2 regions of the Stenotrophomonas capsici genome follow, and region 2 is predicted to be linked to the other one. Evidence: predicted binding sites of a transcription regulator. Region 2 holds the regulator's gene; the other holds the start of a gene.
The links. The regulator FliA, encoded in region 2, starts transcription of late flagellar genes. The targets are predictions, from matches to a motif close to TAAAGTTTNNCNNNCNNNGGCCGATAA.
Positions count from the first base shown of each region.

Region 1: VA603_RS04620 (chemotaxis protein CheW) is a predicted target of FliA. The motif match lies at 1,806-1,832, and genes of this name have one in related genera.

Region 1 covers NZ_JAYFUH010000061.1:621,438-624,641, reverse strand. Annotated here, with positions in the region: gene VA603_RS04630 (alpha/beta hydrolase) at 1-753, shown strand, start outside; gene VA603_RS04625 (flagellar brake protein) at 967-1,737, shown strand; gene VA603_RS04620 (chemotaxis protein CheW) at 1,876-2,370, shown strand; gene VA603_RS04615 (hypothetical protein) at 2,498-2,884, shown strand; gene VA603_RS04610 (methyl-accepting chemotaxis protein) at 2,967-3,204, shown strand, end outside.
Region 2 covers NZ_JAYFUH010000248.1:13,617-16,820, forward strand. Annotated here, with positions in the region: gene VA603_RS12555 (chemotaxis protein CheA) at 1-271, opposite strand, end outside; gene VA603_RS12560 (protein phosphatase CheZ) at 275-895, opposite strand; gene cheY (chemotaxis response regulator CheY) at 895-1,287, opposite strand; gene VA603_RS12570 (RNA polymerase sigma factor FliA) at 1,301-2,047, opposite strand; gene VA603_RS12575 (MinD/ParA family protein) at 2,044-2,928, opposite strand; gene flhF (flagellar biosynthesis GTPase FlhF) at 2,915-3,204, opposite strand, start outside.

The DNA.
Region 1 (3,204 bases), on a different contig from region 2:
GGGCCCCCGCCGGCCTCGCTCGGCGCCCGTCCGGTGCGTATTGATTCGGCTGCCGGCCCGGTCTCTGGATGGTTTGTCCCTGGGCAGGCGGACAAGGGCAGCGTGCTTCTTCTGCACGGCGTGCGCTCGGACCGGCGCCAGATGCTCCCCCGCGCGCAGTGGCTCAAGCAGTTGGGCTACTCCGTGCTGCTCATCGATCTTCCGGCGCATGGCCAATCCCCCGCCGCGCACATCACCTTCGGCGCCAACGAGTCCAAGGCGGTCGACGCGGCAGTCGCGTTCCTTGGCCAACAGGCGCCGGGCCGGCCCGCCGCGGTGATCGGGGTGTCCTTGGGGGCCGCATCCACAGTGTTGTCCGCTTCCACGCGGCAACTGGCCGCCGTTGTCCTGGAATCGATGTACCCCAGCCTCGCTCAAGCCGTCGCCGACCGCCTGGCCATCCGTCTGGGCGCCCCCGGACGTCCGCTGGCGCCGCTGCTGCTGTGGCAGCTGCCGTTGCGCCTGCAGCTCTCGGCCGACGACCTTCGGCCCATCGATCACCTGGCCGCAATCGGCGCCCCGGTGTTGATCGCGTCCGGTTCACGGGACCGCCACACCCCCATCGACGAAGCCCGCGCGCTCTATCGTGCCGCCGCTGCGCCCAAGCAGTTCTGGGAGGTGCCCGGCGCGGCCCATGTCGACCTCTACGCGCATGACCCCGCCGCATACCAGCGGGTGGTCGGGGCGTTCCTCCAGTCGCGCCTGCAGCCATAGCCGCGCCTCTTCCAAGGCCGAAACTGCCCTCCACGTACCCCGCCGGCCAGTGACAGAATTCCGTCTCCGGAATCGCCAGCCGGTGCCAACGGCCACCTGCTTCACAAAAGGCTCGTAACAGTGCGCCTAAAGAGTTAGAAAGAGCGGCCGATATCACAGTTTCCAGGAGACCGATTGCGGGTTCCCTGGCTTCGACCCTCTGCAAGCGCCTCCATGTCCGTACCCGAATCCTTCGAGTCGAGCCCGTCCACCGTCGCCGGCAACCTGTATGCCGATGAACGCTACATGGTGCGCAGCCCGCACCAGATCCGGCACCTGCTGCAGCAGATGATCGACCAGCGGTCGATGGTCAACGCGCACCCGGATGGACGCGACCAGTCCTTCCCCAGCGCCGTGCTGGAAGTGGACGAGGACGGCCTGCTGCTCGATGCCAGCCCGCTGCCGGCGATCAACCGCAGCGCGGAGGTCGCCGCTTCCCTGCTGTGCTTTGGCCAGGTCGACAAGGTCACCGTGCGCTTCCAGCTGCATGGCCACCGTCGCATCGAACAGGACGGCCGGGTGGCATTCCGGGTACCGCTGCCGGAGGAGGTCTACCACCTGCAGCGCCGTGAGTTCTACCGGCTGGAAACCCCGGTGGGCGACTCACCCTACTGCCTGATCCCCGACCCGGACGGCGGCGAGCCCAGCCGCTGGCGGGTGATCGACATCAGCGCCGGCGGCATGGCCCTGATGCTGCCCTCGCCGCAGGACCTGCTCGCCCTGCAGGGCCGCTATCGCGGCTGCGGGCTGCTGATCCCCGACGCGCCGCCGGTGACCACCACCCTGGTGGTCTGCAACCTGCGCCAGCAGAAGCAGGCCAACGGCTTGGAAACCATCCGCGCCGGCCTGCGCTTCGACGACCTGCCACGCGGCGCCGACACGCTGATCCAGCGGTACATCTTCCGCATCGATCGGCTGCGCAAGGCGCGCAGCAACGGCGACTGACCCGGCCCGGGCGCCATCGTGCGCCCGGCCTGGCCGAACGCGCCCCGCCGTCCGCGGCCGTCCGTCGCTAAAGTCCCGCCTCCTGGCGCCGATACCGGTGCAACAGCCACCGGCGCCACGCCAGGACCAGGACCTGCCATGAACGATACGCGTACCACTTCCGCCGAAGGCACCGGCGGCGAGTACCTCAGCTTCACCCTCGGCGCCGAGCACTACGGCGTGGACATCCTCAAGGTGCAGGAGATCCGCGGCTACGACGCGGTCACCCGCGTGCCCGATGCCCCGGACTACATCAAGGGCGTCATCAACCTGCGCGGCACCATCGTGCCGGTCATCGACCTGCGCCTGAAGCTGCGCCTGGACGAGGCACGCTACGACGCCTTCACCGTGATGATCGTGCTCAACGTCGAGGACCGCGTGGTCGGCATCGTCGTGGACAGCGTCTCGGACGTGATCCCGCTGTCGGCCGAGCAGATCCGCCCGACCCCGGAATTCGGTGCCGCGGTGGACACCCGCTTCATCTCCGGCATCGGCACCCAGGACGACCGCATGCTGATCCTGCTGGACATCGAAACCCTGCTTGACACCGCCGACCTCGGGCAGGCCGCGGTGACCGAAGAAGCCGCGGCCTGACCCAACCAACCGGGAGGCGCATCACATTTCCGAACATGCGCCCTCAGCCGCCTGCCCTGTCGGCCGATAGCCCATTGCATGCCCGTCCTCCCCGACTGGCGCCCTCTCGTCATCCCCGGAGATTTTGATGTCCAAGCACCTGATTTGCCTGCTGTCGGCAGCCGTCCTAGCCACCGCCTCGTTCCACGTCGCCGCCGACCCGGCCGAGATGATCCCGCCGGAAAACGCCGCCCGCTTCGCCGGCAAGGACGGCATGGTCTGCGGCAAGGTCGAGAAGGCCCGCTACGCCGAAGGTTCCGAAGGCCAGCCGACCTTCCTGCACATGGGTGGCCAGTTCCCGCGCCACACCTTCTCCGCGCGCATCTCCGGCGCCAACCGTGGCAACTTCGGCTTCCCGCTGGAATCGCTGGAAGGCAAGACCGTCTGCGTCATCGGCAAGATCCAGCGTGACTCCTCGCGCGCCGAGATCGAAGTCAGCTCGCCGGCCAGCCTGAAGCTGGCAAACATCAAGTAATCCCAGCCTGGTGCCGCGCCGGCCCCGCCGGTGCGGCGCACGCTGCCCGTGCGCGCGCGGGACGTCACCGGAGATCTCCAAGATGCAGTGGGTCAACTCGCTCAAACTCAAGCCGAAGCTGATGCTTACCTTCGGCGTCGTGCTGTTCGTCATGCTGTTGCAGGGCATCGTCGCGTTCCGTGGCCTGTACACCCTCAATGAAGCCACCACCGACCTGGCCGACAACCGCATGCCCAGCCTGCGCGCGACCGGTGAACTGAGCGGGATGGTCAGCGAGTACCGCAACGCGTCCTACCAGGGCCTGGTGCGTGCCAGTGACG
Region 2 (3,204 bases):
CGGCATCGAAGTGATGGGCCAGCAGTTGCGCCTTGCCCGAGCGGGCCATGCCCAGGGTTTCCTCGGCGGCATGGCACAGCTCCACCATCGGCGTGATCGACAGGAAGCCGGCGCCGCCCTTGAGCGTGTGGAAGCCGCGGAACACCGCGTTGAGCTGGTCGGCGTCTTCCGGTGCCTGCTCCAGCGTCACCAGCTGCTCGCCCAGGCGATCGAGGATCTCCTGGGCTTCGATGATGAAATCGGCGGCGATGTCGTCGGCGAAGGCACTCATGGCTTACAGCCCCAGGTCCGACAGCAGGTCGTCGGCGTCATGCTGGCTGACCGCATGGCGGTCCAGGCCATTGACCGCCGGACCAGCCAGGCCGGCGTTGCGCACGTCTTCCTCGGCCGGGGGCAGGCCCAGCGCACCAAAGCCCTCGTGCACGCGGCGGACGATGCCCACCACGCGGCGGATGATCTGACCGGTCAGGTCCTGGTAGCTCTGGGTCAGCGCCACTTCGGTGAGGTTGTGGCGGATGCGGTCCAGCAGCTGGTCCTGGTCGGCGTTGAGGCCTTCGGCGCGCAGGCGTTCGGTCAGCTCGCGGCATTCCTCGGCCAGGTCCAGGGTGCGGTGGGTGGCCTTCTCGGTCATCTCCACCACGTGGTCCAGGCGCGCGCAGGCATCGTCCAGCTCGCCGGCTTCGCTGGGCACGCTGGGCAGCTCGCCCAGTGCCTGGCCCAGCTCGCGGGCCAACCGGCCCAGCCCGGCCACCATCGGCTGCGCGCGCAGCGCGGCCAGGGCGTCGATTTCCTGGCGCCAACGGGTTTCATCACCGTTTTCCAGCGCGGCCAGCGCATCCTGCAGGCGCTGGATCAGGGCCGATTTGTCGCTCAGCGTCTTGACAGGCAGGTCCATCAGGCGCTCGCCGTCAGTCGTTCGAAGATCTTGCCCAGCTTCTCTTCCAGGGTCTGCGCGGTGAACGGCTTGATGATGTAGCCGTTCACGCCGGCCTGGGCGGCTTCGATGATCTGCTCGCGCTTGGCTTCGGCGGTGACCATCAGCACCGGCAGGGTCTTGAGCTTGGCATCGGCGCGGATGGCCTTGAGCAGCTCGATGCCGGTCATCACCGGCATGTTCCAGTCGGTGACCACGAAATCGAACGGCTGGCTCTGCAGCATGGCCAGCGCGGCATGCCCGTCCTCGGCTTCAGCGGTGTTGGTGAAGCCCAGGTCGCCGAGCAGGTTCTTGACGATACGACGCATGGTCGAGAAATCGTCGACGATCAGGATGCGCATGTTCTTGTTCAAAAGGAATTCCTCTTCATGGTTCCTCGAAGCCGGCGTCGGCCGACTCGAAAATCTTCAGCCGACCACGCAGGCGCAGCGTGGCCTGGCCATGGATCTGGCAGACGCGCGACTCGCTGACACCGAGCACCGCGCCGATCTCTTTCAGGTTCAGTTCCTGCTCGTAGTAGAGCGAGAGCACCAGCTGTTCGCGCTCGGGCAGCTGGCTGATGGCCCTGCCCAGCTCGGCGCCGAACTGGCTGCGTTCGAGCATCTGCTGCGGGGTGGGGCCGCCGGTGGCCGGGGTGTCCAGCTCGCCCTGGTCCTCGATGCGCGACTCCAGGCTCAGCACCTGGCCACGCGAGGCATCCTCGACCAGCCGCATGTACTCGGGCAGCGGCATTTCCATCGCCTCGGCCACCTCGGTGGCGCTGGCGGCACGGCCGCTGGCCTGCTCGAGGCGACGGATGGTGGCCGCGGCATCGCGGGCGCGACGGTGCACCGAGCGCGGCACCCAGTCGCCACGCCGGATCTCGTCGATCATCGAGCCGCGGATGCGGATCGAGGCATAGGTCTCGAACGAGGCGCCCTGTTCGGCGTCATAGCTGCGCGAGGCCTCGATCAGGCCCATCATGCCGGCCTGGATCAGGTCGTCGACCTCCACGCTGGCGGGCAGGCGCGCGGCCAGGTGGTGGGCGATGCGGCGCACCAAGTCGGCGTGCTGGGCAATGCACTCGTTGGCCGCATTGCGCTGGACTTCACGGTAATGGGCCGTTGCGTTCATGCGCTCACCTTCTGCTGGATGATGCGTTCCAGGAAGAACTCGACGCCGCCGCGCGGGGTGGTGGGGGCCTGCCAGCGCGCGGTGCGGCGGGCGATCTCCTGGATGGCCAGGGCGGCCGGTGCCGACGGGTACAGCTTCACCACTGGCTGCTGGCGCTGCACCGACACGCGCAGCCAGTCGTCCTGCGGCACGCAGCCCAGGTAGTTGAGCGAGACATCGATCAGGAACTTCTCGCAGACGCGCACCAGCTTCTCGTACAGGGCGCGGCCTTCGTTGGGATCACGGGCCATGTTGGCCACGACCTGGATGCGGTCCACGCCGCGCTCGCGCGAGAGCACCTTGATCAGCGCGTAGGCGTCGGTGATGGAGGCCGGCTCGTCGCAGACCACCACCACGGTGTCCTGCGCGGCCTGGCAGAAGGTCAGCACGCTGTCGGTGATGCCGGCGGCGGTATCGATGATCATCACATCCAGGTCGCGTTCCAGCTCGGAGAACGCGTTGACCAGGCCCACATGCTCGGCCGGCGCCAGTTCGGCCATGTGGCGGCGGCCGGACGCCGCCGGCACCACCAGCACCCCGTTCGGGCCTTCGATGATCACTTCCTCCAGCGTGCAGCGCCCGGCGACCAGGTCGGCCAGGGTGTGCTTGGGCTGCAGGCCCAGCACCACGTCGATGTTGGCCAGGCCCAGGTCGGCGTCCAGCAGCAGGGTGCGCTTGCCCATGCCGGCCAGTGCCACGGCCAGGTTGGCCGAGACATTGGTCTTGCCGACGCCGCCCTTGCCGCCGGTCACGGCGATGGTGCGCACCGGTCCAGCGGGCTCGCGCCGGGTGGCCGCGAGCGGGAAGGTGTGGGTCAGCTTGGCGTACTCACGCGACTGCATTGTTGAACTCCGGGTTGCAGGGCATATCGGCCGCGCGGCGCAAATCTTCAAGGCGAAGTACGAGATTGGCCGCCGAGGCCCGGTGCAGGTCCTCCGGCACGTCCTGGCCGTCGGTGACCCAGGTCACCGGCAGGCAGTGGTCCACGGCGATGGACAGGGCCGAGCCGAAGCGGCCGGTCTCGTCCAGCTTGGTCAGCACCACGCCCTGCGGGTTGGCGGCGCTGAAGCGGCGCACCACCTCATCCATGTCCTGGAAGGAGGTGTTGGCCGGCAGCA